DNA from 2 places in the Burkholderia cenocepacia genome. Region 2 is predicted to be linked to the other one. Evidence: riboswitches for the same ligand, from Rfam matches in the RefSeq annotation. Region 2 holds a riboswitch; the other holds the start of a gene.
What was found. Region 2 has a riboswitch for manganese ahead of SY91_RS07245 (TMEM165/GDT1 family protein). Riboswitches for the same ligand answer to the same signal wherever they lie in the genome.
Positions count from the first base shown of each region.

Region 1 (11,470 bases), on a different replicon from region 2:
GCTTCGTGTGGCTCGTCGTATCGGCGAGCTTACCGAACGGGTAAGCGGACAACGCGTACACGACGTTCATCGCGACCATCACGAGCGGCACGAGCGCGACGGGCACGCCGCTGCCCATCGCGCGCAGCACCAGGAACGCCTCGCTGAAACGCGCCAGCGCGAACACGCCGCCGACGGCCACGACCCACCAGTAGCGGGCGCCGAGTTGCGCGACGACCTCGCGGCGAACCGGATTGACGCGCTTCTCGCCCGGCGCACGTGCCGGCTCGTCAATACCGACCGCGAGCAGCGCCACGGCGAGCACGCCGGGGATCACGGCCAGCCAGAACGCGAGGCGGAAATCGTCGCGCCACATCAGCATGATGACGACGGCCAACAACGGCCCGAGGAACGCGCCCACCGTGTCGAGCGACTGACGCAACCCGTACGCGGCGCCGCGCAGGTGAACGGGCGTCACGTCGGCGACGAGCGCATCGCGCGGCGCGCCGCGAATCCCCTTGCCGACGCGGTCGACGATCCGTGCCGTGACCACGACGCCGATCGTCGGCGCGATCGCGAACAGCGGCTTGCTGAGCGCGCCGAGCGCGTAGCCGGCCACCGCGAGCCATTTGCGATTGCGCAGATAGTCGCTCAGCGTGCCGGAGAATACCTTGACGACCGGCGACGTCGCCTCGGCGATCCCCTCGATCAGGCCGATCGTCGTCGCGCTCGCACCGAGCCCCGCCATCAGGAACATCGGCAACAGGCTGTGGATGATTTCGGACGACACGTCCATCAGCAGGCTGACACAGCCGAGCACCCACACGCTGCGCGGAATCTGCCGAAGAATGCCGGTCGATGAGTCGGTCTGCATGGGTCGTCCCCGGTTCAGGAATCGTGACGCTGAATGCCTGTGATGCTACTGCAGTCCCGTGACACGATCGCGGGTTGCGCGTGCACCCTCGTTATTCCACCGCGTCGCGCCGCAGCTTCGCCTGCCGGCGCGTGCGGTCGTTGAGGATCTGGTGCCGGCGATGGTCGGTCAGCTTCTTCCAGTCGCGCGCCTCGTCGCGGGTGCGCAGGCAGCCGACACAAAAGCCGGTGCGGCCGTCGAACGTGCACAGCTCGATACACGGCGATTTCACGGCCACGATCAGGCGGCCTTCGCGGGCGTCAGCACTTCGACGGTCACGTGCGACACGCCGTCGAAGCCCGCGACCAGCGCATGATAAAAGCGCACATCGCGCGCGGCGTCGCCCGATTCGACCGACACGATCGCGCTCATGTGCCCCGGCCCCACGCGCCACACATGGAGATCGTTGACCTTGTCGCCGAGCGCCTCGATCGCGCGGCGCACGTTGTCGGTCAGCTTGCGATCGACGTTGACGTCGAGCAGGATTCCGCCCGTATCGCGCATCAGCCCGTACGCCCAGTTGGCGATCACCAGCGCGCCGACGATGCCCGCGAGCGGATCCATCCAGACCCATCCGAACGCGCGAGCGAGCAGCAGGCCGACGATCGCCAGCACCGACACGGCCGCGTCGGCGATCACGTGAACGTAGGCCGACCGGATGTTGTGGTCGCGATGCGCGGCCGAAGGCGAACCGTGAGCATGATGCGCGTGGTGGGCGTCGTCGTGGTCATGATCATGGTCGTGGTCATCATGGTGGTCGTGCCCATGCGCATGATGATGGCCGTGACCATGCCCGTGATGATGATCGCCACTCAGCAGCCATACGCTGGCGAGGTTGACGGCCAGCCCCAGCACGGCGATCGGAATCGCTTCGTCGAAGCGAATCGGCACCGGCGCCAGCAGGCGCGCGATCGCCTCGTAGCCGATCAGCAACGCGATCATCGCCAGCACGATCGCGCTCGTGAAGCCGGCCAGGTCGCCGAGCTTGCCGGTACCGAACACGAAGCGCGGATCGTCGGCGTGCCGGCGCGCATAGGTATAGGCCAGCGCGGCGATCAGCATCGCGCCCGCATGCGTCGACATGTGCAGCCCGTCCGCGACCAGCGCGAGCGATCCGAACAGCGTGCCGCCGACGATCTCGGCGATCATCATCGCCGTGCACAGGCCGATGACCATCCACGTCTTCCGCTCGTTGCGCGCATGGGCGGCGCCCAGAAACGCGTGACTGTGCGCGCCGCCGGCCGCCGGGCTCTTGAATTCGTTCATGTTCCGATCCGCTTACTTGAAATAGCTGTGGACGACCTCGATCAGCTGCTCGGTCGCGCTGCCTTCGTGCGCATCGGGCGTGTCCGCATCGACGAGATGCGACCGGATGTGGTCTTCCAGCACGACCGCCAGCAGGCCGTTCATCGCGCCGCGGCAGCTCGTGATCAGTTGCAGCACGTCGTTGCAGTCGCGCTCTTCTTCCAGCGCCCGCTCGATCGCCTCGACCTGTCCCTTGATACGGCGCACGCGGTTCAGCAGCTTCTGTTTTTCGCGAACGGTATGACTCATCGATGGCTCCTGTATAGGGTAGGGGAGTATATCTCCTAAGCGCTGCCCCTATAGGGCGGAGGGGTATATTTTTTCGAGACGAAGGCTTGTCGAAAGAAAACCGCTCGGCTAGACTGCTTTCCGTCTTTGGGGAGTAGCCTGCTTTCCGTCTCCCGGAAAGCGAACGCGTCAACACACTCGGCCTGCGGCCGTGGCGCGTTCAGCCTGATCGGCTTGGCGAGACCATCGGCACATCGCGTCGTTCCTGGTCGGACGTCGGCGGATGTGTCATGGTTCGTCAGCGTCCGACCACGGAGTCCCCATGTTCCTCCCCCTCGCTTCCCTCACGCCACCGCTGCCCGCGGAGGTGTCGCATGACTTTCATGTTCGTCGAACTCGCGTTCATGCTGATCGTCATCCTCGTCGCGGCCGAAGTCTTCACCAATGCGCTCGAACATCTCGGCGAACGCCTGAAGATTTCCGAAGGCGTGACCGGCTCGCTGTTCGCGGCCGTCGGCACCGCGCTGCCCGAAACGATGGTGCCGCTGCTCGCGCTCGCCGGCGGCACGTCGAGCCAGGCCGTGAACGAGGAGATCGGCGTCGGCGCGATTCTCGGCGCGCCGTTGATGCTCGTGACGCTCACCACGTTCCTGATGGCGCTCGCCGTGATCCGCTCGCGCGGGCCGCGCGGCACGATCGCGCCCGAACGCACGGGCTTCGTGCGCGACATGAACACCTTCCTCGCCGCCTTCTCGCTGGCGACCGTCGCGATGTTCGTCCCGCATCACAACTGGGCCGTGCGCGCGCTGCTCGCCGCGATGCTAGTCGGCCTCTACGTGATGTACGTCGTGCTGACGTTCCGTGCGTCGACCCGGCTCGTCGATGCCGGGCACGGCACCGAGGCGCCGCACGCGATGTTGCTGTCGCGCATCGGCCTGCCGACCAACCTGGCGACGATCGTGCTGCAACTGCTGATCGGCGTCGCGCTGCTGGTCGGCGGGGCGAAGGGCTTCATTCGCGGCGTGGAAGGCGTGTCGCACGTGCTCGGCGTGTCGGCGCTGCTGCTGTCGCTGATCATCGTGCCGATCGCGACGGAGCTGCCGGAGAAGGTCAACAGCGTGCTGTGGATTCGCCGCGGGAAAGACACGCTCGCGTTCGGCAACATCACCGGCGCGATGGTGTTCCAGGGCACGCTGCTGCCGGCGATCGGCATCATGCTGACGCCGTGGGAGCCGCGCCCCGAAGTGCTGACCGGCGTGATCATCACGCTCGCGGCGGCGGCGTGGCTGCGCGTCAATGCACGCACGCGCGGGCTCGCGATCTGGGCATTGCTCGCGAACGGCGCGGGGTATGCGGGGTATCTGGCGGTGACGCTGGCGCGCTAAACGCCGGTCGGGCGCGCCGGCCGACCAACACGTCGGCGCGGCGCGCTTCACGGCGCCGCATGCAGGCGGCGGCTGCGACGCCCGCATCCCGACGATCAGGAACCCTTGACGAGTTTGACGATCGTCAACGTGCCGTCGACCTTCTCGATCCGCACCTTGACCTTGTCGCCCGCATGCGCCTGCGCGAGCATCGCCGCATCCTTCGCCTTGAACGCCATCGTCATCGGCGGCATCCCGACGTTCTGCAGCGCGCCGTGCTTCAACGTGATCTTGCCGCTCGCGGCATCGACCTTCTTCACTTCGGCGTCGGTCAGCGCGGCATTCGATTCCGCCGCACCGTCCGACGACATCTTCATGCCGGACATGTCCATGTTCGACATCTCGCCGGCGGCAAGCGCCGGTACCGCGAAAGCACTCAGCGCGACGACAGCGGTTGCAGCAGCGATCAATTGATTCATCTTCATCGTGATTCTCCGGTGGGAAGGGATGGCACGTTCGTGCCGGAAGGAACTGCATCGGAATGCCGCGCTCGGCCAGCGCTTCGCGCACGACGGCGCTGCAGCAGAAGCCACGCGGCGGGAATGACGAACATCGACAGCAGCGGCGCCGTGACCATGCCGCCGACCATCGGCGCGGCGATGCGCTGCATGACTTCGGAACCGGCGCCGTGGCCGATCATGATCGGCACGAGGCCGGCGAGCACGACGGCGACCGTCATCGCCTTCGGCCGCACGCGCAGCACCGCGCCTTCGCGAATCGCGTCGAGCAGCAACGCATCGGTCAGCGGTTCGCCGGCATCGAGCCGGCGCTGCAGCGCGCCCTTCAGGTACAGCAGCATCACCACGCCGAATTCGGCCGCCACGCCCGCCAGCGCGATGAACCCGACCGACGTCGCGACGGACACCGCATGGCCGAGCACCCATACGAGCCAGAATCCGCCGACCAGCGCGAACGGCACCGTCGACATCAGCAGCAACGCGTCGGCCGCCGAATCGAACGTGACGAACAGCAGCACGAAGATCACGACGAGCGTGACGGGCACGACGGTGCGCAGCGTCGCCGCCGCGCGTTCGAGATACTCGAACTGTCCCGACCACGCGATCGAATAGCCGGGCGGCAACGCGACCTGCCGCGCGACGGCCTGCTGCATCGCACGAACCGCCGTGCTCAGGTCGACACCGCGGAGATCGACGTACACGTAGCCGGACAGCCGTGCGTTCTCGCTGCGGATCATCGGCGGCCCGTCGGCGATCGCGACACGCGCGACGTCGCCGAGGCGAATCTGCGCGCCGCGCGCGGTGACGACCGGCAGTTGCCGCAGGTTCTCGAGCGAATCGCGGATCTCGCGCGGATAGCGGATGTTGATCGGGAAACGCTCGCGCCCGGCGATCACTTCGCCGACGTCCTCGCCGCCGATCGCCGACGACACGACCGACTGGATATCCGTCACCGACAGCCCGTAACGCGCGGCGGCGAGCCGATCGATGTCGACGTCGACGTAGCGGCCGCCGTTCAGCCGCTCCGCGAGCGCGGACGTCACGCCCGGCACGCGCTTCACGGCGGCCTCGACCTGCGTCGCGATCGCGTCGATTCCCGTCAGGTCCGGCCCGGAAATCTTCACGCCGACCGGCGTCTTGATCCCGGTGGACAGCATGTCGAGCCGGTTGCGGATCGGCGGCACCCATACGTTCGACAGGCCCGGCACCCTCACCGTCCGGTCGAGTTCGTCGACGAGCTTCTCCGGCGTCATGCCCGGCCGCCATGTGCTGCGCGGCTTGAAGCGGATCGTCGTCTCGAACATCTCGAGCGGCGCGGGGTCGGTCGCGGTATCGGCTCGGCCCGACTTGCCGAACACAGTGTCGACCTCGGGCACGGTCTTGATCAGCCGGTCGGTCTGCTGCAGCAGCTCGCTCGCCTTGTCCGCCGAGATGCCCGGCAGCGCGGTCGGCATGTACAGCAAATCGCCTTCGTCGAGCGGCGGCATGAATTCGCCGCCGAGCCGCGACAACGGCACGGCCGTCAGCACGAGCGCGACGACCGCCACGCCGATCGCGGCCCACGGGCGCCGCAACGTCGCTTCGAGCAGCGGCCGGTACAGGCGGATCAGCACGCGATTGATCGGGTTCGCGTGCTCGTGCGGAATGCGGCCGCGCACCAGATAGCCCATCAGCACCGGCACCAGCGTCACCGACAACCCGGCGGCCGCCGCGATCGTATAGGTCTTCGTGAACGCCAGCGGCGCGAACAGCTTGCCCTCCTGCCCTTCCAGCGAAAACACCGGAACGAACGACAGCGTGATGATCAGCAGCGAGAAGAACAGCGCGGGCCCGACTTCCGCCGCCGACGCCGCGACGAGCTCCCAGCGACGCGCGACCGTGAGCGGCTCGCCCGGATGCGCGTGGTCGTACGCTTCCAGATGCTTGTGCGCGTTCTCGATCATCACGATCGCCGCGTCGATCATCGCGCCGATCGCGATCGCGATCCCCCGAGCGACATCAGGTTGGCATTCACGCCCTGGTAGCGCATCACGATGAACGCGGCCAATACGCCGAGCGGCAGCGACAGGATCGCGACCAGCGCGCTGCGCAGATGGAACAGGAACACCGCGCAGACGACACCGACGATGACGAATTCCTCGATCAGCTTGTCCGTCAGGTTGTCGACCGCGCGCGCGATCAGTTGCGATCGGTCGTAGGTCGTGACGATCTCGACGCCGGCAGGCAGCGAACGCTTGAGGTCGGCGAGCTTCGCCTTCACCGCGTCGATCGTCGTCAGCGCGTTCTTGCCCGAGCGCATCACGACGACACCGCCCGTCACTTCGCCCTGCCCGTTCAGTTCCGCGATACCGCGCCGCATCGCCGGGCCGACCTGGATGCGTGCGACGTCGCCGAGCAGGACCGGCGTGCCGGTGTCGTCGGTGCGCAGCACGACGTGACGGAAATCGTCGAGCGTGCGCAGGTAGCCGGACGACCGCACCATGTACTCCGACTCGGCCAGCTCGACGACCGAGCCGCCGGATGCCTGGTTGGCCTTGCCGAGCGCCTCCGCGACCGCCGCCTGCGTGATGCCGTATGCGCGCAGCTTGTCCGGGTCCAGCACGACCTGGTACTGGCGCACCATGCCACCGATGCTCGCGACTTCGGAGACGTCCGGCACGGCCTTCAGTTCGAACTTCAGGAACCAGTCGTTGAGCGCGCGCAACTGGCCGAGATCGTGACGGCCGGTGCGATCGACGAGCGCGTACTCGTATACCCAGCCGACGCCGGTCGCATCGGGCCCAAGCGACACGGTCGCGCCCGCCGGCAGGCGGCTCTGCACCTGGCTCAGGTATTCGAGCACGCGCGAGCGCGCCCAGTACGGATCGGTGCGGTCGTCGAACAGCACGTAGACGAACGCGTCGCCGAACGACGAGTACGCACGCACGGTTTTCGCGCCGGGCACGCCGAGCAGCGTCGTCGTCAGCGGATAGGTCACCTGATCCTCGACGACCTGCGGCGCCTTGCCCGGATACGACGCCTTCACGATCACCTGCGTGTCCGACAGGTCGGGCAATGCGTCGAGCGGCGTCTGTCGCAGCGAATGCACGCCCCATGCCGCGAGCAGCACGGTGGCCAGCAGCACCAGAAACCGATGATGGACGGACCAGTGAATGAGGCGCGCGATCATCGCTCACCTCCCTGCGGCTCGACCTTCGTCAGCCGGTAGCCGTCGTCAGTCTGCGTGAACGCGAAACGCACGGTCTGCCCCGGCTTCACGTCCGGAAACGCGTGCGCCGACGGCTTGCCGAACGCCATCGTCATCGCGCCCCAACCGAGCGCCGGCACCGGCTGATGCGAGAACGTGATGTCGTCGGCCGTGACTTTCTCCACCTTGCCGGTGGTTTCGTAGACCGGCGCGCTTGCCGTCGCGGACGACGCGGCCGAGCTTGCGCCTGCCGCCCGCTCGAGCCGCGGCAGCACGCTTTTCAGGCTGGCTTCCGAATCGATCAGGAACTGCCCCGATGCGACAACCGTGTCGCCTTCGTTCAGCCCGCCGAGCACTTCCGTGTCGCCGCCGACGTCGTTGCCGACCGTCACCGACACCGGCTGAAGCCGGCCGTCGCCGAGCTTCGCGATGACGATCGTGCGCCGGCCGGTCGCGATCACGGCCTCGGACGGCACGAGCAGGCGCGACACCGTCTCCTTCGCGGCGACCCGCACGCGCATCAGCATGCCGGGCGTGAGCTTCAGCGATGCGTTGTCGATCTCCACGCGCGCCTGCAGCGTGCGGCTGCCCGTGCTGATGCCGGGCAGCACTTCGCGGATGCGTCCGCTGAAATGCCGGGCCGGATCGCCCGCGAACGTCGCGTCGACCGACATTCCCGGCTGCACGTTCAAAGCGAGCGCTTCCGGCACCTCGACGATCAGCCACAGCGTCGCCAGCCCGGCGATCTTCGCGAGCGTCTGGCCGGGCGCGACCATCGCGCCGTCGCGCACGTTCAACTCGCTGACGACGCCCGTCTCCGGCGCGCTCAGCACGACATGCGTCTGCGCGCGGCCGGTACGATCGAGATTCGCGATCATCCCGTCCGGAATCGACAGTGCACGCATTCGTGCGCGCGCCGCATCGAGCAGGTTGCCGTCCATGCCGCCGCGCTTCAGCGCGAGATATTCCTCCTGCGGCGCGAGCCAGTCGGGCACGAACAGCGATGCGACCGGCGCGCCCTTCGCGATGCGCTGCATCGGCGCGCGTGCATACAGATGGTCGATGTAGCCCGTGACGCGCGACTGCACGACCGCCGCACGCGCTTCGTCGAACTGCGTGGAGCCCACCGCGTCGAAGCCGGCCGCCGTCTGCTGCCGACGCACGGTCGCATAGCGGATGCCGAGGTTCTGCTGCAGGCCCGGATCGATCCGGATGCCTGCCGCGGCACCGCCTTCGTCCGCATAGACCGGCTGCAACTGCATGTCCATGAACGGCGATTTGCCCGGTTTGTCGAAGTGCTGGTTCGGCACCATCGGGTCGTGCCAGTACAGCACCTTGCGTGCGGCCTGCTGAGCCGGCATACCCGACGGCGCAGCGGCGGGCACTGAGGCCGTCGCCGCGCCGTTCGTCGCATGGCGAACGCCCGCGAAATAGCCTGCGCCGACGAGCACCGCGCCGGCGGATGCGATCAGCACCGCTCGTATCAGTGATTGCCTTGTCATGAGCATCTCCTTCACTGCGCGGTGGCCATCGCCGACGGCACGACCTGATATTCGAGCTGTGCCCAGGTCTGCGACACGTCGCGCCTGAGGTCGAGCACCTGTAATTGCGCTTCGAGTTGCGCACGCCGCGCGACGAACGTGTCGGCAAGCGACCCCGTGCCGGCCCGGTACGCCGCCGTCGCGAGCTGCACGCGCTGGTCGGCGGCCGGCAATAGCGCGGCGCCGAGGTTTGCGATGCGTTCGCGGCCGCTCGCCAGCGTGTCCGATTGCGTGCGGATGTCGGCCTGTACCTGGCGCAGCGTGTCCTCGTACATCAGGCGCGCCTTCGTCGCGAGCGCCGCCTTTTCGGCGACGTCGCGATTCTGTCGATTCTTGCGATTGAGCGGCAGCGGGATCGAGACGCCGACCGACACCATGTTCGAATACGCGCCGCCGCGCTGCTGGTACGCGATTTCCCACGTCCAGTTGGGGCTGCGCTCGCTGTTCGCGACCGCGGCGTCGGCTTCGGCCACTGCGATATCGTCCGCGGCGGCGACGAGCGCCGGCTGCGACAGGCGCAGTTCGTCCGGCGGCAACGACGATACGAAGGATTCGGGCGCGGGCGGCGTACCGGCCACGTCCGTCACGGGCACCGCCGTCCAGCGGGCCAGCGCGATGAGCGCGGTGCGATACGCCTGCTGTGCCTTGAGCACCTGGTCCTGCGTCTGCGCGAGCATCGCGCGGGCCTGCACGACGTCGCCCGCGCTCGCCTTCGCGCCGCGATACGACGCCTGCGTCGCGTCGAGTTCATGGTTCATGTGACCGAGCAGCGCCTGCTGAAGCGCGAGCGCCTGCTTCGCATAGACGGCATCGAGCCACGCCGTCGCGGTCTGCCGGCGCACGGCCGCGAGCTGCACGAGATAGCCGGCGCGCTCGCGGCCGACCTGTTCGTCGGCCAGCGCGGTACGCAGCCGCCGCTTGTCGCCGGACACCCATTCCTGCTCGATGCCGATGCGGCGCATCGTCATGAAGTCCTGGCCGACGGTGAAGCGCTGCCCGCCGTTGACCGGCAGGTTGTCGATGCCGGCCTTGAGCATCGGGTCCGGCAACTGGCCGGCCTTGACGGCCGCTTCGGAACGCGCGAGCACGGACGCCTGCGCGGCCTGCATCGACGCGGAACGATCGGTGGCGGACTGCAGCGCGGCGTCGAGCGTCAGCGGCGACGGCTGCGCGTGAACGGCGCCCGCCACCAGCAGCGCGGCCCACGGTACGGGCGCGCGCCGACCTGCACGCGGCATGCGCAGCGTGCGGAAAACGAATGACATGGTGTAACCCCAAATCGGAATCCAAAGGGATTCCACGTCCTGCGCGCAGGACGAACCTCACCGCGTGCGCGGCGAACGGGTCAAATCGGGATCAGCTGATGCGTGGCGGGCGCCACAACCCGTTCGGGTCGCGAGCCGGGACGGACTGCGTGTAGTGGAAGACGATCGTGCTGGCGAATGCAGCGGGACGGTTGACGTCGGCGCGGACGGCCGGGTGGTAGAGACTGCCGAACTGGCATTGGGCCGTCACCTTGCAGGCCATGCCCTTGGCTTTGGCCTTCGCGTGATCGGCGGATGGCGGCTGCATCGAATCGCAATCGCCCATCTCGGCGGACATGGCCATGTTCATGCCCGTGTCCGCGTCCATCGACATCGTGTGCTGCATCGGACATTCACCGGTCAGGCCGCTGGCTGCCAGCCCCGTGATGGGCAGCACCGCGCACAGCAGCAGCAGGATGAAGGTCCGAAGCAGTTTCATGGCGGCGATTATAGCGCGCACTGTTGCGGCATGGCGCGGCGCCGCTACGACGAAATGATGCGCCCTCCCCGCTGCGGCGGCCGCGCGTCATCACGACAGGTTGTCCGCCGCCAGCGCCGCCTGCACGGCCGGCCGCTCCCGTACCCGCTCGTACCACGCACGCAGATGCGCATGCCGGCTCAGGTCGATATCCGCGTTGTATACCGAGCGCATCCAGTCGGCCTTGCCCCAGCCGGTCAGCGCGAACAGGTACGCATCGGCGACGGTGAACGTGTCGCCGGTCAGGAACGTCCTGCCGTCGAGCTGGCGGTCGATCCACGTGAAGCGGCCGTCGAGCTTCTGCCGCACGGGTTCGACGTACTTCCCCGCCTGCACCGCATACAGCAGCGGGATGAAGCCCTTGTGGATCTCGGTGCCGAGAAAGTTCAGCCATTCCATCAGCCGGTAGCGCGCGAGCGTGCCGTAAGCGGGCGCGAGCGCGGCCTCCGGGCGCTCGTCCGCGAGATACTGCGCGATCACCGGCCCTTCGCGCAGCACCGTGCCGTCGTCGAGTTCGAGCAGCGGCACGTAGCCGAGTTCGTTCACGTCGTAGTAATCGCGGCCGCCGTCGACGACATGCTTGCGCGCGTCGACCTTGACGATCTCGGCGTCGATATCGGCTTCGCGCAGCACGATGCAGATCGCCTGCGAAC
Region 1 is NZ_CP060040.1:2,596,485-2,607,954, reverse strand. Features, by position in the region: gene SY91_RS28065 (MFS transporter) at 1-853, opposite strand, end outside; gene SY91_RS28060 (DUF1289 domain-containing protein) at 945-1,130, opposite strand; gene dmeF (CDF family Co(II)/Ni(II) efflux transporter DmeF) at 1,133-2,158, opposite strand; gene SY91_RS28050 (metal/formaldehyde-sensitive transcriptional repressor) at 2,171-2,446, opposite strand; yybP-ykoY riboswitch at 2,563-2,731, shown strand; gene SY91_RS28045 (sodium:calcium antiporter) at 2,800-3,810, shown strand; gene SY91_RS28040 (copper-binding protein) at 3,906-4,274, opposite strand; partial or broken gene SY91_RS28035 (efflux RND transporter permease subunit) at 4,271-7,476, opposite strand; gene SY91_RS28030 (efflux RND transporter periplasmic adaptor subunit) at 7,473-8,996, opposite strand; gene SY91_RS28025 (TolC family protein) at 9,008-10,300, opposite strand; gene SY91_RS28020 (hypothetical protein) at 10,392-10,778, opposite strand; gene gstA (glutathione transferase GstA) at 10,869-11,470, opposite strand, start outside.
Region 1: it holds a riboswitch for manganese, as region 2 does, so the genes downstream of both, SY91_RS28045 (sodium:calcium antiporter) here and SY91_RS07245 (TMEM165/GDT1 family protein) in region 2, are expected to answer to the same signal.

Region 2 (11,470 bases):
GTCGGGCACGTTCTCGACCGTCAGGCCGTGCTCGTGCGCGCGCACCGCGCCGTGCGGCGCGCCGTCCAGCCGCGCGCCGAGGAATTCGAGCGCCTCGCCCATCAGCTCCAGGTGCGGCGCGGGCGCGGCATCCGGATTGCGGCGCACGCGCATCGTATTCCTGACGATCGTGCGGGCCGGCGCGAGATCGAATTCGAGTGCGACGGAATCGATGAGGAAGGCCGGCGGCGTGTAGTCGGCGCGGCGGATCACGGTGGAGGAGGCGTTGTCGGACATGGTCGTCGAGATCGGTGGAGTGGGGGACGGGCCCGTTGCGCGGGCCAGGCGAACCGGGCCATTGTACAAAGGCTTGCGGCTGCGTGCCGGGCGAACTTTTTACCGCTTCCGGGAGTCCGCGTATTATCGGCATCCCGTTGTGCTTCGCGCGGTGCGACGAACGGGTGACGGATCGACGAGGATCAACATGAAACGCGAATGGATTTTTCGCGGTGCGGGCTGGGCGGCGGCGCTGTGCGTCGCGCTGCTGACGGGCTGCACCAGCTACGTGACCACCCAGGTCACGGCCTTCTCCGACTGGAGCGGCAGCGACGCGACCCGCACCTATGCGTTCACGCGCACGGATGCGCAGAAGAACAGCATCGAACAGTCGACCTACGAGCCGATCGTTGCGAACGAGTTGTCCGCGTATGCGTTCCGACAGGTGCCGCAGTCGCAGGCACGCTATCTCGTCGGGCTGACCTATGCGGTCGGCAGCGATCTCGTGACGGTGCCGCAGCCGGTCTACTATGACCCGTGGTTCATGGGACCCGGGCCGTACTGGCGGGGCGGGCCATGGAGTCCCTGGGGTCCGTGGGGCCCCTGGGGGCCGATGCCGGCCGGCTATGTCGCGCAGACCTACCAGGTGTTCGACTACACGCTGGGCATCCGCATCACCGAGCGTGCGACGGGCAAGGAGGTCTACAACGTGTCGGCGCGCACGACCGGCGACAACGGCACGCTGCTGTACGCGATGCCGTTCCTCGCGCGCAGCGCGCTCGCCGATTTCCCGTTGTCGAACGGCGCGGTCCGCACGATCCGGCTGCCGGTCGACAAGCGCGGCGGCCCGGCGGCGCCGGCCGCCAACGAGCGCGCGGTGCCGGCCGCGCCCGCATCGGGCGCGGCCGTCGCGAAGTAGCGCGACGGCCAACTCGGCGCGGCTGTCCGGCCGCGCCAGCCACCTCCCTGTCTGTCAGACCCCGATACCCAGCAGCGCCAGCGCGCCGAGCACGACGAACAGCACGGCCGCGATCCCGTGCACGAGCTTGGTCGGCAGGCGGTGCGCGAAACGGTCGCCGAGCAGGATCGCCGGCACGTTCGCGAGCATCATCCCGAACGTCGTGCCGGCCACGACGCCGATGTAATCCTGGAAGCGCGCGGCCAGCGCGACGGTCGCGATCTGCGTCTTGTCGCCCATTTCCGCGAGGAAGAACGCGACCAGCGTCGCGCCGAACACGCCGAGCCGCGAGCGGGTCGCATTGGCCTCGTCCTCGTCGAGCTTGTCCGGCACCAGGATCCACAGCCCCATCGCGATGAACGAGAACGCGAGCGCCCAGCGCATGATCGACGGCGTGACGAGCACGCCCAGCCATTCACCGAGCGCGCCGGCGAAACCGTGGTTGACGAGCGTCGCGACGAGCACGCCAAGAATGATCGGCACCGGCTTGCGATAGCGCGCGGCCAGAACGAGGGAAAGCAGTTGGGTCTTGTCGCCGATTTCAGCGAGGGCGACGGCGCCGGTGGAGATCAGGAAGGCTTGAGACACGAATGGGGTTCCACGGGCCGTTGTTGTGCGTGCGAGCGACGATCCGCCGCGCGCCGGGCCCTGATGCGGCGCGCAGTGAACCATCGGTCTCGCCAGGCCAACGTGGCTGCGGCCGCCATGGCCGAACGGCCAAGTCTGTTGACGGACGCCTCCGTCACGATGCGCGCCGGGGGCACGGGACATCGAGCGGAGCGGCTACTCCCCAATGAGCGGCGAATTCTAGCATGGCCCGTTGCGCGCGGGAAAGCGGCCAGGCCGCCGTGCCGCGTACCGGAGGGTTTCGATTGCCGGCATGCACGGCGGCCAAGCGGCCGCGCATGCCGGACGGGCACCCGCGGGCAACCCGCGGACGTTACGCGGCGGCCGGGCGGCGCGCGGCGCCGCGCTCGTGCACGAGTTCGCCGGCTGCATAGGTGCGGTACACCGCGCGGTCGTCGCCGAGCAGCGCGAACGCGAACAGCAGTTCCTCGAGCGACTCCGCGCGCTTCGTGCGGCGCGCGAGCAGCGGCGTCGCCTGCGGATCGAGCACGACGAAGTCGGCTTCGGTGCGCGGCTTGAGCGTGCCGACCGTGTCGGCGAGATCGAGCGCCTGCGCGGCGCCGGCCGTCGCGAGCCAGAACATCCGCGTGGCGGTCAGGTGATGGCCCGACAGCCGCGCGACCTTGTGCGCCTCGTTCATCGTCTGCAGCATCGAGAACGACGTGCCGCCGCCGACGTCGGTCGCGAGCGTGACCGGCACGTCATGTTCGCCGGCCTTGTCGAAGTCGAACAGGCCGCTGCCGAGGAAGAAGTTGGATGTCGGGCAGTGCGCGACGACGGTGCGTGTCTCGGCCATCCGGCGGCGATCCTCGTCGTCGAGATGGATGCAGTGACCGTACACCGCGCGCGGACGCAGCAGCCCGTAGCGGTCGTAGATGTCGAGATAGCTGCGATGGCCGGGGAACAGCTCGGCCACCCATTTCACCTCGTCGACGTTTTCCGCGACGTGGCTTTGCACGAACACGTCCGGATGGCGGCGCGCGAGTTCGCCGCACGCTTCCAGCTGCGCCTCGGTCGACGTCGGCGCGAAGCGCGGCGTGAGCGCGTACATCTGGCGGCCCTTGCCATGCCAGCGGTCGATCAGCTCGGCGCTGTCGTCATAGCCCGATTGCGCGGTGTCGCGCAGGAATTCGGGGCAGTTGCGGTCCATCAGCACCTTGCCCGCGATCATCCGCAGGTTGCGCGCGTCGCTCGCCGCGAACAGCGCCTCGGCCGACTGCTTGTGCACCGTGCAGTAGACGAGTGCGCTCGTCGTGCCGCACGCGAGCAGTTCGTCGACGAAGAAGTCGGCGACTTCGCGCGCATGCTCGGGGTCGCCGAACTGGCGCTCGGTCGGGAACGTGTACTGGTCGAGCCACGGCAACAGGCCGGGCGCCGGCGACGCGATCATGTCCGTCTGCGGATAGTGGATGTGCGTGTCGATGAAGCCGGGCACGATCAGCTTGTCGCGCAGGTCGTGGACCACCGCGTCGCGCGCAAGGGTCGCGGCGAGCTGCGCATACGGGCCGGCCGCGACGACCTTGCCGTCGTCGACGATCAGGAGCCCGTCGGTCTCGTAGTTCGCGGCCTGGCTGGATTGCGCCGGGTCGCCGTTGAAGGTCAGCAGCTGGGAACGGAAAGCGGTTTGCGTCATGACGAAGGGTCCTGCATCAAGGTAAGGCGAACAGAAGAAAGCGATTGACGCCGCACGGCGGCGGGACGGTGCTTCGCGAGCGGCGGCCGCACGCGGTGTGTGGCACGGCCGGAGGCGACGGCGCGGGCGAACGTGGCGGCCGAAGCCGCCAGCGAGTGGTTGCCCGCATACCTCGCAGCCGTTGCGCCTGCAACCGTTGCGCCCGCAGCCGATATGCCCGCATCCGGTACGACGGCGAACGGCACGGCAAGCCGCGACGGCCGGTACGTGCGGGCGACGACGGGCTGCGCCGTCGCTCTGCATGCACGCAGGCGCCCGGCCCGGCGCAAGGCCGAACGGGGAATCGCGAAGCGGATGCGGTTGCCGCGTTTCATCTGTCTAGCGTGCCTCGATGCGGGCCGTCACGCGGCCTGCCAGTACGCGTCGAGGCGCGCGTACAGTGCGTCGCGCTGCGCGGGTTCGATGAACGACGCCTCGAAGCCGTTGCGGATCACCGCATGGACTTCGGCATCCGTGAGCTGCAGCCCTTCGGCCGTCGCGAAGTAGTTTTCATTGACGTAGCCGCCGAAATAGGCCGGATCGTCGGAGTTGATCGTCACCGCCACGCCGCGATCGAGCAGCGCCTTCAGTGTGTGCTTCGCCATGTCGTCGAACACGCACAGCTTCAGGTTCGACAGCGGGCAGACGGTGAGCGCCGTGCGCGTTTTCGCGAGACGCTCGACGAGCGCCGCATCCTCGATGCTGCGCACGCCGTGGTCGATCCGGTCGACCTTCAGCACGTCGAGCGCTTCGTAGATGTAGGCGGGCGGGCCTTCCTCGCCCGCGTGCGCGACGAGCTTCAGCCCGAGTGCGCGCGCCTTTTCGAACACACGTGCGAACTTCGTCGGCGGATGGCCGAGCTCGGACGAATCGAGCCCCACGCCGATCAGGCGATGACGATAGCGCTCGAACAGCGGCAACGCGGATTCGAACGTCGCGAGCGCGTCCTCTTCGGACAGGTGGCGCAGGAAACACAGAATCAGCTTGCTCGACAGCCCGCGCGCTTCGGCATCGGCGAGTGCGCGCTCGATGCCCGCGACGACCGTCTCGATCGGCACGCCGCGCTCGGTGTGCGTCTGCGGGTCGAAGAACAGTTCGGTGTGGACGACGTTGTCGGCGAGCGCGCGCTCGCAGTACGCGGCCGTCATGTCGTAGAAATCCTGCTCGGTGAGCAGCACGCTCGCGCCGGCGTAGTAGATGTCGAGGAACGATTGCAGGTCGGTGAACGCGTACGCGGCGCGCAGCGCGTCGATCGAGTCGTACGCGAGCTTCACGCCGTTGCGCTGCGCGAGCGCGAAGATCAGCTCGGGCTCGAGCGAGCCTTCGATATGGATGTGCAGCTCCGCTTTCGGCGCACGGGCAATCTTGTCCTTGAATGTCGGGGTCATGGCGTCGTTCTTGGTCGGTCAGTAAGTAGAGGAAGCCTGCGCGGACGCATTCGCCTCGACGGCCTGCAGCAACTGCGCGGCCACCGAGATCGCGATCACTTCGGGCGCCTTGTCGATGATGCCTTCGACACCGATCGGGCAGCGCATCCGCGCGACCTGGGCCGGGTCGATGCCGATCGCGGCGAGGCGATGATCGAACTGCACGCGTTTCGTGCGCGAGCCGGTCATCCCGAAGTAGGCATAGTCGCCGCGTCGCAGGATGCGCTCGGCCAGCACGAAATCGAGTGCGTGGTCGTGCGTCATCACGACGAAGTAGGACTGCGGCGGCGCCGCGTCGACCGCGTCCGCCGGGGAAGCGGCCGCGTCGATCGCGAGGTTGCCGATGCCGGCGAGCGCGTCGGCCGGCGGGAACACCGCATCGGGCCCGTCGATCCAGCGCACGTGGCACGGCAGCGTCGCCAGCACCTTCACGAGCGCAGTTCCGATGTGCCCCGCGCCGAACAGCACGACGGGGAACGCATACGGCGCGATCGTTTCGGTCATCAGCGATACGCCGCCGGTTTCCCACAGCAGGCAGTCGGCGCGCGCGGCTTCCGATTCGGGCTCGCTCAACAGCGGCGCGCCCGGCGAGGGGCCGAATGATACGCTACGCACGGTCGCGGCGCCGGCCGCCACGCGCTTCGCGAGCGACATGATCCAGCCGAGGTCGCCGACGTCGAGCCGCTCGAACGCGAGCACCACGGCGCCGCCGCAGCACTGGCCGAGGCTCGGGCCGAGCGCGAGCCGCTCGAGCCGGCGTGCGTGCGGCACGTGCGCGCCGTCCTTCAGCAGATGCCGCGCGATCTCGATCGCCTTCCACTCCAGATGACCACCGCCGATCGTATGGCGGGCCGTGTCGCGCGTGACGAGCATCTTGGTGCCGACTTCGCGCGGCGCGGAGCCGTCGGTGTGCGCGACCGTCACGAGCACGGCCGCTTCGCCGTGCGCGAGCAGTTGCTGCAGATCGCCGAGCCAGGCTTCCATCAGCACGCTCCGTTCGGGACGACGCGGCGCGACACGCGGCGCGCGCTGGCGGGCGCGGCGGCAACGAGGACGGACGGGAGCGGGGCCGGCCGGTTGCACGGCCGAGGCCATGCGGCGGCCTCGGACTGACGGCGTGCACGAACGGCGCCGCCGGACGCGCGGATGCCATGAGGGTGACGGATGCGGATGGTTTGCGTTGTCATGATGAATCCAGTCGACATTGCGGATCGGGCGCGCGTTACGCAGGGAGCGGTGAAACCGCCTCGCCACGCGCACGTAGATCGCCATCCAGTGCCGAAGATAGCACCGCCACGCGGCGGGAACATGGCCGGGCGGTGATCCGGGCTATCAGGCGGCGATCATGTCGATCATAGGCCGGCCGCGCGGGATCGGGGGACCGATGCATGCACATCGGGCCTAAACGTACGCGTGACGGGGGCGGGAGCACGGCGATCGCGCGATGCGCGCGGGCCTGGAAATCCGGGCGGCGGCAGGGTAGGTGTTTACGTGCGGCGACCGGCCGGGGCTGGCGCAGGCGTCGGCCGGAGCCGCGTGACGAGTCGCTCGCCGGCGGCGCGTGGCCCGTGCGGTCGAGCCGCGCCGCCGGCCTTGCGGCCGGCAACGCGGCCGGCCGATCAGCTCGCCAGCTTGCGGCGATGACGCCAGAGGCTCGCGACGACCGCGACCAGGATCACGGCGAAGCCGATCAGCGCCCAGCCGGGCAGCAGGATGCCGAAAATCGGCGGGTAGACGGTCTCGCACAGCCCGGCGACCTTGAACATGCCGGGGAACCACTGCGCGGGCGGCAGGCTGTCGACGATCGGCTGCAGCGTGTCGAAGCCGCAGCTGAAGCCCGGATTCATCTGGATCGACAGGTGCCGTGCGGCCGTGCCGACACCGCCGGCCGCGGCGATCGCGATCAGCAGTTCGAGCACCCAGACGCCGCGCCAGTTGCGGATTCCGGCGGCCAGGAACGCGAAGATCCCGATCGCGCAGAAGAAGTAGCGCTGGATGATGCACAGCGGGCACGGGTCTTCGTTCTTCACGTACTGCAGATACAGCGCACCGGCCAGCAGGGCGATGCACACCCATCCGAGCAGCATCAGCAGGCGGCGTTCGCGGCGTAGTGCAAGCGTGTAGTCGTTCATGTCGGCGGGGTTCCTCGTCGGTCGGTCCGGAAAACAATCGCGCGATTTTAGCGCGAACGGTCTGGCACGAAACTGACAGCCCGCGTGCGGCACCCTGCCGCACGCGGGCGCGGCCCGCCGCCGATCCGGCTTGCCATCGGCTCGCGCGGTCAGCGGATCGTGTTCAGCACGGCCTCGACCGACTGGCCGATCGCGAGCAGCGCGTCGTCGCGATGCGGCGCCGCCGCGAGCATCAGGCCGACCGGCGCTGCGTCGCGCGGATGGCACGGCAGCGACAGCCCGCACGCATCGAGGAAGTTGAACGCGCTCGGGTTGCGCAGGATCAGCGCGTTGGTGCGCGTGAACGCGTCGTCGTCCGTTTCGAGTTCGGCGATGCGCGGCGGCACGACAGGGACCGTCGGCGCGATGAGCGCATCGAAGCGCGACCACACCGTGTGCGCGGCTTCGTCGAGCATCGCGGCGCGTGCGGCGAGCAGGTCGAGATAGTCGGCCGCGCTCGCCGGTTCGCCCTTCAGGATGCGCGTCAGCACGCGCGGGTCGTACTGGTCGCGATGCGTGGCGAGCAGCGGACGATGCCACGCGTACGCCTCGATCGGCGAGAAGCCGAAACGGTTGATCTCCGGGAGCCGGTCGAGCGCGGGAAAGCGCACTTCGGTGACGATCGCGCCGGCGGCTTCGAGATGCTTGAGCGCGGTGTCGAGCGCGGCCGCGACGTCGGCATCGACGCCGTCCGTCACGTAGTTCGTCAGCACGCCGAGCCGTACGCCTTCGAGCGGCCGGGCGGCCGGGACGTGCGGCTCGAGCCCCGCCAGCATCCGGTCGACGAGTGCGCAGCACGCGACCGTCAGGCCGATCGGGCCGAACGAGTCGAGCGTCGTCGACAGCGGCACGCCGCCTTGCGTCGGAATTCGGCTCGCGGTCGGCTTGAAGCCCGTCAGCCCGCACAGCGCGGCCGGAATGCGGATCGAGCCGCCGGTGTCGGTGCCGAGCGCGACGGCGGCCATCCCGTCGGCGACCGACGCGGCCGCTCCCGACGACGAGCCGCCCGAAATCCGTGCGTCGCCCGGCACGTCGCGGTGATACGGCGAGCGCGGGTTGCCGAAGTGCGGATTCAGCCCGAGCCCGGAGAACGCGAATTCGCTCATGTTGGTGCGGCCGACCAGTACCGCGCCCGCCCGCTTGAGCCGTGCGACGGCGACCGCATCGGTGCGCGCGGCCGGTGCGCCGTCGAGCACGCGCGACCCCGCGCGCGTGACCTGGCCCGCGACGTCGAACAGGTCCTTGACCGACACCGGAATGCCCGCGAGCGGCGACAGCACGGTGCCCGCGGCGCGCAGCCGGTCGTGTGCGTCGGCGGCCGCGCGGGCATTGTCCGCATCGACTTTGGTGAAGACGACGGCGCCCTGGCCAGACGGATCGGCGATCCGGTCGAGCGCGGTGTCGACGAGCGCGCGGCTCGTGGTCCGGCCGGCGGCGAGGTCGGCGGCGAGCTGGGCGAGCGGGGGAAACGGCGTGAAAGTGGTCATGGCGGCTCAGGGGCGAAGATGTTGAAGAAGCGTGGAGCGGAACGAATCGATATGGCTTTCGACGGCCGCGCGCGCGCCGGCGGCGTCGCGGGCGGACAGCCGGTCGAACAGCGCGCGATGCTCGTGCTGGACGTCGGCGAGATGGTGCGGTTCGGACAGCGTGACGAACCAGAAGCGCAGCGAGCGCTCGTGCAGCGCCCGCAGGATGTCGGCGAGCACCGCGTTGCGCGCGGCCGCGGCGATCGTCTGATGAAACGCGCGGTCGAGTTCCATCATGCCCTCGACGTCGTGCGTGTCGACGCAGGCCTGCCCGTCGTCGAGCAGCGCGGCCAGGCGCGCGAGATCGTCGGGCGTCGCATGGCGCGCGGCGAGTTCGGCGCAGTGCGCTTCGTTGATGCGCCGTACGTCGATCACCGCGACGATGTCGTCGAGCGAGAGCGGCTGCACCATCAAGCCCTTGCGCGGTATCACGGACAGCAGCCCTTCGAGCACGAGCCGATGCACGGCCTGGTGCACCGGCGTGCGGCCGATTCCGGTGCGTGCAACGAGGTCGGCTTCGTTGAGCGCGGCGCCCGGCTTCAGGCGCATCGTGATGATGTCCCGCTGGATCAGCGCGTACGCGCGGTCGGCGAGGCTGCCCGGCGATGCGGCGGGGCGGTCTCGGGTGACGTCGGTCAGGGTGCTCATGGCGATTGCGGCATCGGGGTCGGAAGGGGCGCGATCATGGCGCGGATGCTCGGGAAGCGTGGGGGCGATCCCTGGATATTATTGTGATATATCACTGGTGTCCAGCGCGGCTGACGTCAGACGGGCAGCGCCGGTGCGTGAGGCAGCCCGCTCTTCGGCGCGGCTTCCCACCGACTTGCAACAAAATCGACAGGATGTTGCAGGTTTGCCGCGCGATCATGCACTGAAGCATAATGAATCCTCGTCTATCCCTACGCGCGAGCGACGCACCAGACCATCGTCATGAGCGAAAACACGCCTTCTTCGGCCGGTCTGCCCGGCACCTCTTCCGCTTCTTCCGATTCCCCCCGTCCCGATCCGGCGAAAACACCCGATGCGCCGGCCCCGCAGGCAGCCGCGCAGAACGTCGCCGATGACGGCGCGTCGCCCGTCACGGCCGCATCCGAGCCGGGTGCGCCCGGTGCGGCAGGCGCCGTCGGTGATGGCGCTGCGACGGCCGCGCCGCTGAAGCCGGGGGCACCGCCGCCCGGCTTCGGCGCGCCGCCCGATTTCGACACGCCGCGGCCGCCGCCCGCGAGCGCACAGAATGCGCCGCCGGCCTACCTGAAGCAGAGCGACACACCGTGGTCGGTGTTCGGCCGGATCGTCGCGGCGCGAGCGCGGCGGCTGTTCGATCGCGCTGGCCAGCGCATCACCCAGCGCACGTTGCGCATCGGCGTGTCGGCGCGGATCTTCCATCCGGAGCCGGGCGCGAAGGGGCTGCGCGGCAAGACGCTGCAGTATCTCGAGGAATCGATCGCCCACTGGGTGATGTCGCGCGACGTGCTCGTGTTCATGATTCCGACCGTCGGCCATCAAGGCATGATCCATCCGAGCAATATCCGCCTGCGCGATTACGCGAAGCATCTCGATGGCCTTCTGCTGCAAGGTGGCGCCGACGTATCGCCGCAGACCTACGCGGCGTCGGATGCGCGTCCCGAATGGCCGGGCGATCGCGTGCGCGACATGTACGAGCTCGAGCTGCTGCACGAATTCGTCGAGTCCGGCAAACCCGTGCTCGGCGTGTGTCGCGGCTGCCAGCTGATCAACGTCGCGTTCGGCGGCTCGCTGTACCAGGACATCGCCACCGACGTGCCGACCGCGAATGCGCACGTGAGCGAGCATTACGACCAGCATCGTCACGCGATCCGCTTTCCCGATTCGTCGACGCTCGCGAGCATGTTCCCGGGGCGCAGCGAGGCGATCGTCAACTCGATTCACCACCAGGCGATCCGCGATCTCGGCCGCGATCTGAACATCGAGGCCGTGTCGGCGGGCGACGGGATCATCGAAGGCATTCGCCATCGGCGTTCGCCGTTCGTCGTCGGCGTGCAGTGGCATCCGGAGTTCCACCGCGCAGGCGGCTCGGAACTGCTCGACTGCACGCCGCTGCTCGATGCGTTCCTGCGCGCGGCGCGCGAAACGCGCCTGTAGCACGCCGAATTTTCCGTGTTGGATGAAGGCCGGCCGCGTCCCGATAAATTCGAGATGCGGCCGTTTCGTTTTGAACGATAATCGCGAGTTCCGATTCGTTCGCCGGAGTCTGACGTTGGCTTTCCGAAACTTTTCCCCTGCACGATGCGCAACGTGGATCGTTGCACTGGTTGCCTGCGCGCAAGCGGGCGCGGCCTGGTCCGCCGAGGCGACCGCCCCCGTCGCCGGTACGCGTCCGGCGGTCACGAGCCTGAGCGGCAGCGCGTCGCCGGCGGCATCGGCCGCGGCCGAGACGGACGCCGCTGCGCAAGGCAACGTCGCCGAGCTGACGCAGATGCTGCACGACGGCCGGATCGTCGAGATGCGGACGACGTACAACGGCAGCTACGGCGCGAGCCTGATGTTCGATCCGCGCGAGATGACGTATTACGTCGCGCTGTTCCAGGACAAGAACCTGTGGCGCGTGATCCGTTCGCAGGAAAAGAATCGCGCGGAGATGGTGTACGCGAACTTCGTCCAGCAGACCGCGCAGCTCGCCGATATCGAGATCCGCCGGACCGAGCTGCAGGCGCAGAAGGCGTTTCTCGAACGCGTGATCGCACTGCAGGCGAATCGCGCGCAGCAGTTGCAGGCCGACCTGAGCGTCGCGCGCAGCCAGCAGGCCGAAGTCGCGCAGCGGCAGCGGTCGGCGCAGGAACAGGCCCAGGCGCTGC
Region 2 is NZ_CP060039.1:1,541,806-1,553,275, forward strand. Features, by position in the region: gene pepN (aminopeptidase N) at 1-276, opposite strand, end outside; gene SY91_RS07240 (DUF4136 domain-containing protein) at 464-1,174, shown strand; gene SY91_RS07245 (TMEM165/GDT1 family protein) at 1,229-1,801, opposite strand; yybP-ykoY riboswitch at 1,880-2,017, opposite strand; gene guaD (guanine deaminase) at 2,154-3,473, opposite strand; gene SY91_RS07255 (hypothetical protein) at 3,470-3,847, opposite strand; gene SY91_RS07260 (adenosine deaminase) at 3,875-4,900, opposite strand; gene xdhC (xanthine dehydrogenase accessory protein XdhC) at 4,919-5,923, opposite strand; gene SY91_RS07270 (disulfide bond formation protein B) at 6,559-7,071, opposite strand; gene SY91_RS07275 (amidase) at 7,221-8,597, opposite strand; gene SY91_RS07280 (GntR family transcriptional regulator) at 8,604-9,284, opposite strand; gene SY91_RS07285 (gamma-glutamyl-gamma-aminobutyrate hydrolase) at 9,567-10,757, shown strand; gene SY91_RS07290 (DUF2968 domain-containing protein) at 10,873-11,470, shown strand, end outside.